DNA from 3 places in the Streptomyces sp. BF23-19 genome. Region 2 is predicted to be linked to each of the others. Evidence: predicted binding sites of a transcription regulator. Region 2 holds the regulator's gene; each other region holds the start of a gene.
What was found. Region 2 encodes HrcA, which represses chaperone genes, less so after heat shock. Its sites were predicted from a motif close to TTNGCACTCNGNNNNNCNGAGTGCNAA; they were not measured.

Region 1 (2,264 bases), on a different contig from region 2:
GTCGGCGTGACGAAGAAGCTCGTCGACAACGGGCAGCTCGACCCGACGCTGACCACCGTCGTCCTCAACACCGGTGACGGCCTCAAGACCCTGGAGGCGGTGGCCGCGGACAGCGGACAGACCGCCACCATCCGCCCGAGCCTGGACGCGTTCCGCGCCGCCGGCCTGGTCTGACCCTTTCTCCTCCGCCCTACCGGAAAGGCAGTAGCGCCATGAGCGTCAACGTCCGCATCCCCACCATCCTGCGCACCTACACCGGCGGCGTCGCCGAGGTCCCGGCCGAGGGTGCGACCCTCGCCGAGGTCATCGAGTCCCTGGAGAAGAGCCACCCGGGAATCGCCGCGCGCGTCCTGGACGACCAGGGCAAGCTGCGCCGCTTCGTGAACGTCTACGTCAACGACGACGACGTGCGCTTCGAGGGCGGGCTGCAGGCGGCGACGCCCGACGGCGCCGGCGTCTCGATCATCCCGGCCGTCGCCGGCGGTTGCTGATCCCGGGATCCCCCGGTTCCTCCTGGTCGTCTCCCAGGTGACACGCGCAAACCGAAATTGCCCCCTCCGCTAAAAGCGGAGGGGGCAATTCTGCTTGATTGGGCACGGTAGGGTTGGGGAAGTCCCCTCCGCTGTTCTTGCCCGCCGCATATGAACGGGCCGCGTGAGGGTCGACATCGGGCCAACATGCGAGTGCGGTATGGGGCTTTGGCGAGATATGTCAGGCCCGAGTTGCCCGGGAGTATGGCAAATTTTCACTCTATTTCAATGTTTCTCTGTGTCCAGAATTCTCATCGGATTGACCTGTTGCAGACAGCATCCGCGCAGATACATTCAGCCTCGGTCGACGCGTTCCGACGCAAGTTCTGACCCGGGATCGTGAAGTGCGTTCCTGCGCAAGGGCCAGTAATAGGGGAGTTAGGCATGGCTCAGGGCACCGTCAAGTGGTTCAACGCGGAGAAGGGCTACGGCTTCATCGCGGTCGACGGTGGTGCGGATGTGTTCGTCCACTACAGCGCCATCCAGATGGACGGGTACCGCACCCTTGAAGAGGGTCAGCGGGTCGAGTTCGAGATCTCGCAGGGCCAGAAGGGTCCGCAGGCGGACATGGTCAAGCTCGCACTCGGCTAGTCCTGGAGCGATCGACCACCGACGCACAGTCTTCGGCGAAGACCTGGAACACCACGAGGGGCCCACATCCTGGACACGGGATGGGGGCCCCTCGTGCGTAGGCCCGGTAGTGGCGGGGTCTTGCCCCAAGCCGCTTGCACTCGGGGGGGTCGAGTGCTAATCATTGGCGTTAGCACTCTCCTGGTGAGAGTGCTACTGAAACGAGGACCGGGTCGGTGAGGCCCGCAGGGTCCGGTGGGAAGGAACCGCCGGGCACGCAGGCCGTCCGTCGCGGGCGCGGGCGCGGTCCGGAGCAATCCACCGCTGTCCGGGAGGACCACTTCAGATGGCCAAGATCATTGCGTTCGACGAGGAGGCCCGCCGCGGCCTCGAGCGTGGGATGAACCAGCTCGCCGACGCCGTCAAGGTCACCCTTGGCCCCAAGGGTCGCAACGTCGTCCTTGAGAAGAAGTGGGGCGCCCCCACGATCACCAACGATGGTGTCTCCATCGCCAAGGAGATCGAGCTCGAGGACCCGTACGAGAAGATCGGCGCCGAGCTGGTCAAGGAAGTCGCCAAGAAGACGGACGACGTCGCCGGCGACGGTACGACCACCGCCACCGTTCTCGCCCAGGCGCTCGTCCGCGAGGGTCTGCGCAACGTGGCCGCGGGTGCGAACCCGATGGCCCTCAAGCGCGGTATCGAGAAGGCCGTCGAGGCCGTCTCCGCCGCCCTGCTGGCGCAGGCCAAGGATGTCGAGACCAAGGAGCAGATCGCTTCGACGGCCTCCATCTCCGCCGCCGACACCCAGATCGGCGAGCTCATCGCCGAGGCCATGGACAAGGTCGGCAAGGAAGGCGTCATCACCGTCGAGGAGTCCCAGACCTTCGGTCTGGAGCTGGAGCTCACCGAGGGTATGCGCTTCGACAAGGGCTACATCTCGGCGTACTTCGCCACCGACATGGAGCGCATGGAGTCGTCCCTCGACGACCCGTACATCCTGATCGTCAACTCCAAGATCGGCTCGGTCAAGGACCTGCTGCCGCTCCTGGAGAAGGTCATGCAGTCCGGCAAGCCGCTGCTGATCATCGCCGAGGACGTCGAGGGCGAGGCGCTCTCCACCCTCGTCGTCAACAAGATCCGTGGCACCTTCAAGTCCGTCGC
Region 2 (2,264 bases):
GACACCTCGTGCCGGGGCAGCACCAGCAGGTCCACGGCCTCCGCGGCCTCCGCCGCCGCGAGCCCGTGCCGTACCGCGTCCCGGCGCAGCTCCTCGCGGCCCGTCGACAGCAGTGCGGCCAGCCCGACCGCCCCGAACACCTCGGCCCCGGCGAAGGCGGCCCCGCCCAGGACGTGATCGAAATGACCGTGCGTGAATGCGATATGGGTCACGCGCCGGCCCGTCAGCCGCTCCGCCTCGGCGCGTACCCACGCGCCCTCGCGTACACACGAACCGGGGTCGATCAGAAGGACCGAATCCTCGCCCACCACCAGCCCCACGGTGCAGTCCCACACCGGCAGTCGCCGCCGGCCGGCCCGTCCGGTCAGCCGTTCCCAGCCGGACTCTTCCCAACGCACGTCCATACGGCGACGCTACCCTGGCGGGCCTCCCTTGCCAGGGGCTCACCGCCCGGCCGTACACTGAGCGGGGGCTCTCTGGCACTCGAACGATCAGAGTGCCAACAAACACGGCAGAACACGGCAACGGACCACAGCTGGAGGTGTGCGCGCGATGCTCAGCGAACGCAGACTCGAAGTGCTGCGCGCCATCGTCCAGGACTACGTCGGGACGGAGGAGCCGGTCGGCTCCAAGGCGCTCACGGAGCGGCACCGGCTCGGCGTCTCGCCCGCCACCGTGCGCAACGACATGGCCGTGCTGGAGGAAGAGGGCTACATCGCCCAGCCCCACACGAGCGCCGGCCGGATCCCCACCGACAAGGGCTACCGCCTCTTCGTCGACAAGCTGGCGGGGGTCAAACCGCTGTCGTCGCCCGAGCGCCGGGCCATCCAGAACTTCCTCGACGGCGCCGTCGACCTCGACGACGTGGTCGGCCGCACGGTACGGCTGCTCGCGCAGCTCACCCGGCAGGTCGCCGTCGTCCAGTACCCGAGCCTGACCCGGTCGACCGTCCGGCACGTGGAGCTGCTCTCGCTCGCTCCCGCGCGCCTGATGCTCGTACTGATCACGGACACCGGGCGGGTCGAGCAGCGGCTCATCGACTGCCCGAGCCCCTTCGGGGAGACCTCGCTCGCGGACCTGCGGGCCCGGCTCAACAGCCGGGTCGTCGGGCGCCGCTTCACCGATGTGCCCCCGCTCGTCCAGGACCTCCCCGAGTCCTTCGAGGCCGAGGACCGCGGCACCGTCTCCACCGTGCTCGCGACACTCCTCGAAACCCTGGTCGAGGAAGCCGAAGAGCGGCTGATGATCGGCGGAACCGCCAATCTCACCCGCTTCGGACACGATTTTCCCCTGACGATCAGGCCGGTGCTCGAAGCGCTGGAGGAGCAGGTCGTGCTCCTCAAGCTGCTGGGCGAGGCCAACGAGTCGGGAATGGCCGTACGGATCGGGCATGAGAACGCCTACGAGGGACTGAACTCCACGTCGGTCGTCTCGGTCGGTTACGGTTCGGGCGGCGAAGCAGTCGCCAAACTCGGCGTGGTCGGACCGACCCGCATGGACTACCCCGGAACGATGGGAGCGGTACGCGCAGTGGCACGTTACGTCGGACAGATCCTGGCGGAGTCGTAAGTGGCCACGGACTACTACGCCGTTCTCGGCGTGCGCCGCGACGCATCGCAGGACGAGATCAAGAAGGCATTCCGGCGGCTTGCACGCGAGCTGCACCCGGATGTGAACCCTGATCCCAAGACGCAAGAGCGTTTCAAGGAGATCAACGCCGCCTACGAGGTCCTCTCGGACCCGCAGAAGAAGCAGGTCTACGACCTGGGTGGCGACCCGCTGTCCTCCTCGGGCGGTGGCGGCGGAGCGGGCGGCTTCGGAGCGGGTGGCTTCGGCAACTTCTCCGACATCATGGACGCCTTCTTCGGCCAGGCCTCGCAGCGCGGCCCGCGCTCGCGGACCCGGCGCGGCCAGGACGCGATGATCCGCCTCGACCTGGAGCTGGACGAGGCGGCCTTCGGGACCACCAAGGACATCCAGGTCGACACGGCCGTCGTCTGCAACACCTGCTCCGGCGAGGGTGCCGCTCCCGGCACCTCGGCGCAGACCTGCGACATGTGCCGCGGCCGCGGTGAGGTCTCCCAGGTCACCCGGTCCTTCCTGGGCCAGGTCATGACCTCGCGCCCCTGCCCGCAGTGCCAGGGCTTCGGCACCGTGGTCCCGACCCCGTGCCACGAGTGCGCGGGCGACGGCCGGGTCCGCTCCCGTCGCAGCCTCACGGTCAAGATCCCGGCGGGTGTCGAGAACGGCACCCGGATCCAGCT
Region 3 (2,264 bases), on a different contig from region 2:
CTCGGCGCGGAAGGTGCCCTCGACCCCGGTCAGTTGGGTGATCAGCCGCGGTACGGCCACATGGCACATGAAGATCCCGCCGGCGATGCTGACGGCGATCGGGACGGCGTGGATCCAGCGCACCCCGGAGTTCGTCCTCGTCGTACCGGCGACGGCGGCGGGCACCGCGGGGCTCGCGGCCGGCGTCGTATCGGCCCCCCGGCGGCGTCTTCGGCGGGCCAGGAGGTCGCGGGTGACCGCGACCAGGACCCACAGGGGGTACGCGAAGCCGATCAGGCCGATGCCCAGGAGGGGCGCCAGCGACATGAGACCCGGCTGCACGGCCTCGTCGGCCGACGGTCCGTCGACCCGGGAGGCCACCGGCCCGGCCGGATCGGTTTCGAACAGGCCTTCGGCCGCGATCGGGTGGATGGTGAAGGACCCGTCGGCGGCGGTGAAGGAACCGGCGCACGCCCGTTTCCGGACCCCGTCCCAGTCCTCCTGCCACTCGCACTGTTCCGCGCGGAAGCTGCCTTCCACCCCCGTCAGCTTGGTCGTCAGCCGCGGTCCGGCCAACGAGAACGCGGAGATCCCGATCGCTAGGCCCACGGTGATCGATATGAGGTCGCGCCAGCGGAGCTGCGCGTTTCGCCAGGTCATGGGCTGGAGACTAGTGATCCCCGCCGTCTGTGAGCCCCGTCGGGTGGCGTTCCGACGCCGGTCCGCGCAACGCCGGGTGGCAAGAATTGGCACTCCGCTTGACCGAGTGCTAATCGCCGGAATAGTCTCGCACCTGGCACTCACCCCTGGTGAGTGCCAACACAGCGACAGGCAGATCCGGCACCCGCGACGACGGATCGACCTGGTCGCCACCTCAGACAGTTAACCCCGGATCTCCGAAGGGGGAGGTCGGATCGTGACGACCACCAGCTCCAAGGTTGCCATCAAGCCGCTTGAGGACCGCATTGTGGTCCAGCCGCTGGACGCCGAGCAGACCACGGCTTCCGGCCTGGTCATCCCGGACACCGCGAAGGAGAAGCCCCAGGAGGGCGTCGTCCTCGCGGTGGGCCCGGGTCGCTTCGAGGACGGCCAGCGTCTCCCGCTGGACGTCACCGTCGGCGACATCGTGCTCTACAGCAAGTACGGCGGCACCGAAGTGAAGTACAGCGGCGAGGAGTACCTCGTCCTCTCTGCTCGCGACGTGCTCGCGATCGTCGAGAAGTAATTCTCTTCATCAGTACTGCTTTGAGCTGCGCCCCTGGTCACCCCGCTGATTGCCGGGCGGCGAGGGGCGTAGCTCGTTAAACCCGAGTTTTCGAGAGGGCTGAACCGCTCCCATGGCGAAGATCCTGAAGTTCGACGAGGACGCCCGTCGCGCCCTCGAGCGCGGCGTCAACAAGCTTGCCGACACGGTCAAGGTGACGATCGGCCCCAAGGGCCGCAACGTCGTCATCGACAAGAAGTTCGGCGCCCCCACCATCACCAACGACGGTGTCACCATCGCTCGCGAGGTCGAGCTGGACGACCCGTACGAGAACCTGGGCGCGCAGCTCGTGAAGGAGGTGGCGACCAAGACCAACGACATCGCGGGTGACGGCACCACCACCGCCACCGTGCTGGCCCAGGCGCTGGTCCGCGAGGGTCTGCGCAACGTCGCCGCGGGTGCTTCCCCGGCCGCCCTGAAGAAGGGCATCGACGCCGCGGTCAAGGCCGTGTCCGAGGAGCTCCTCGCGACCGCCCGCCCGATCGAGGACAAGTCCGACATCGCCGCCGTGGCCGCGCTCTCCGCGCAGGACCAGCAGGTCGGCGAGCTCATCGCCGAGGCGATGGACAAGGTCGGCAAGGACGGTGTCATCACCGTCGAGGAGTCCAACACCTTCGGCCTGGAGCTGGAGTTCACCGAGGGCATGGCCTTCGACAAGGGCTACCTCTCGCCGTACATGGTCTCCGACCAGGAGCGTATGGAGGCCGTCCTCGACGACCCGTACATCCTGATCAACCAGGGCAAGATCTCCTCGATCCAGGACCTGCTGCCGCTGCTGGAGAAGGTCATCCAGGCCGGCGCCTCCAAGCCGCTGCTGATCATCGCCGAGGACGTCGAGGGCGAGGCGCTCTCCACCCTCGTCGTCAACAAGATCCGCGGCACCTTCAACGCGGTGGCCGTCAAGGCCCCGGGCTTCGGTGACCGTCGCAAGGCGATGCTCCAGGACATGGCCACCCTCACCGGTGCCACCGTCATCGCCGAGGAGGTCGGCCTCAAGCTCGACCAGGCCGGTCTGGACGTG

Region 1: the regulator HrcA is predicted to act here: its motif matches at 1,255-1,281, upstream of groL (chaperonin GroEL).
Region 3: the regulator HrcA is predicted to act here: its motif matches at 726-752, upstream of groES (co-chaperone GroES).

Annotation. Positions count from the first base shown of each region.
Region 1 covers NZ_JBGBPT010000047.1:21,779-24,042, forward strand. The annotation lists gene thrC (threonine synthase) at 1-174, shown strand, start outside; gene AB8A24_RS25035 (MoaD/ThiS family protein) at 213-491, shown strand; gene AB8A24_RS25040 (cold-shock protein) at 915-1,121, shown strand; gene groL (chaperonin GroEL) at 1,447-2,264, shown strand, end outside.
Region 2 covers NZ_JBGBPT010000022.1:63,170-65,433, reverse strand. The annotation lists gene AB8A24_RS15130 (MBL fold metallo-hydrolase) at 1-404, opposite strand, end outside; gene hrcA (heat-inducible transcriptional repressor HrcA) at 553-1,569, shown strand; gene dnaJ (molecular chaperone DnaJ) at 1,570-2,264, shown strand, end outside.
Region 3 covers NZ_JBGBPT010000041.1:46,310-48,573, forward strand. The annotation lists gene AB8A24_RS23130 (hypothetical protein) at 1-639, opposite strand, end outside; gene groES (co-chaperone GroES) at 896-1,204, shown strand; gene groL (chaperonin GroEL) at 1,317-2,264, shown strand, end outside.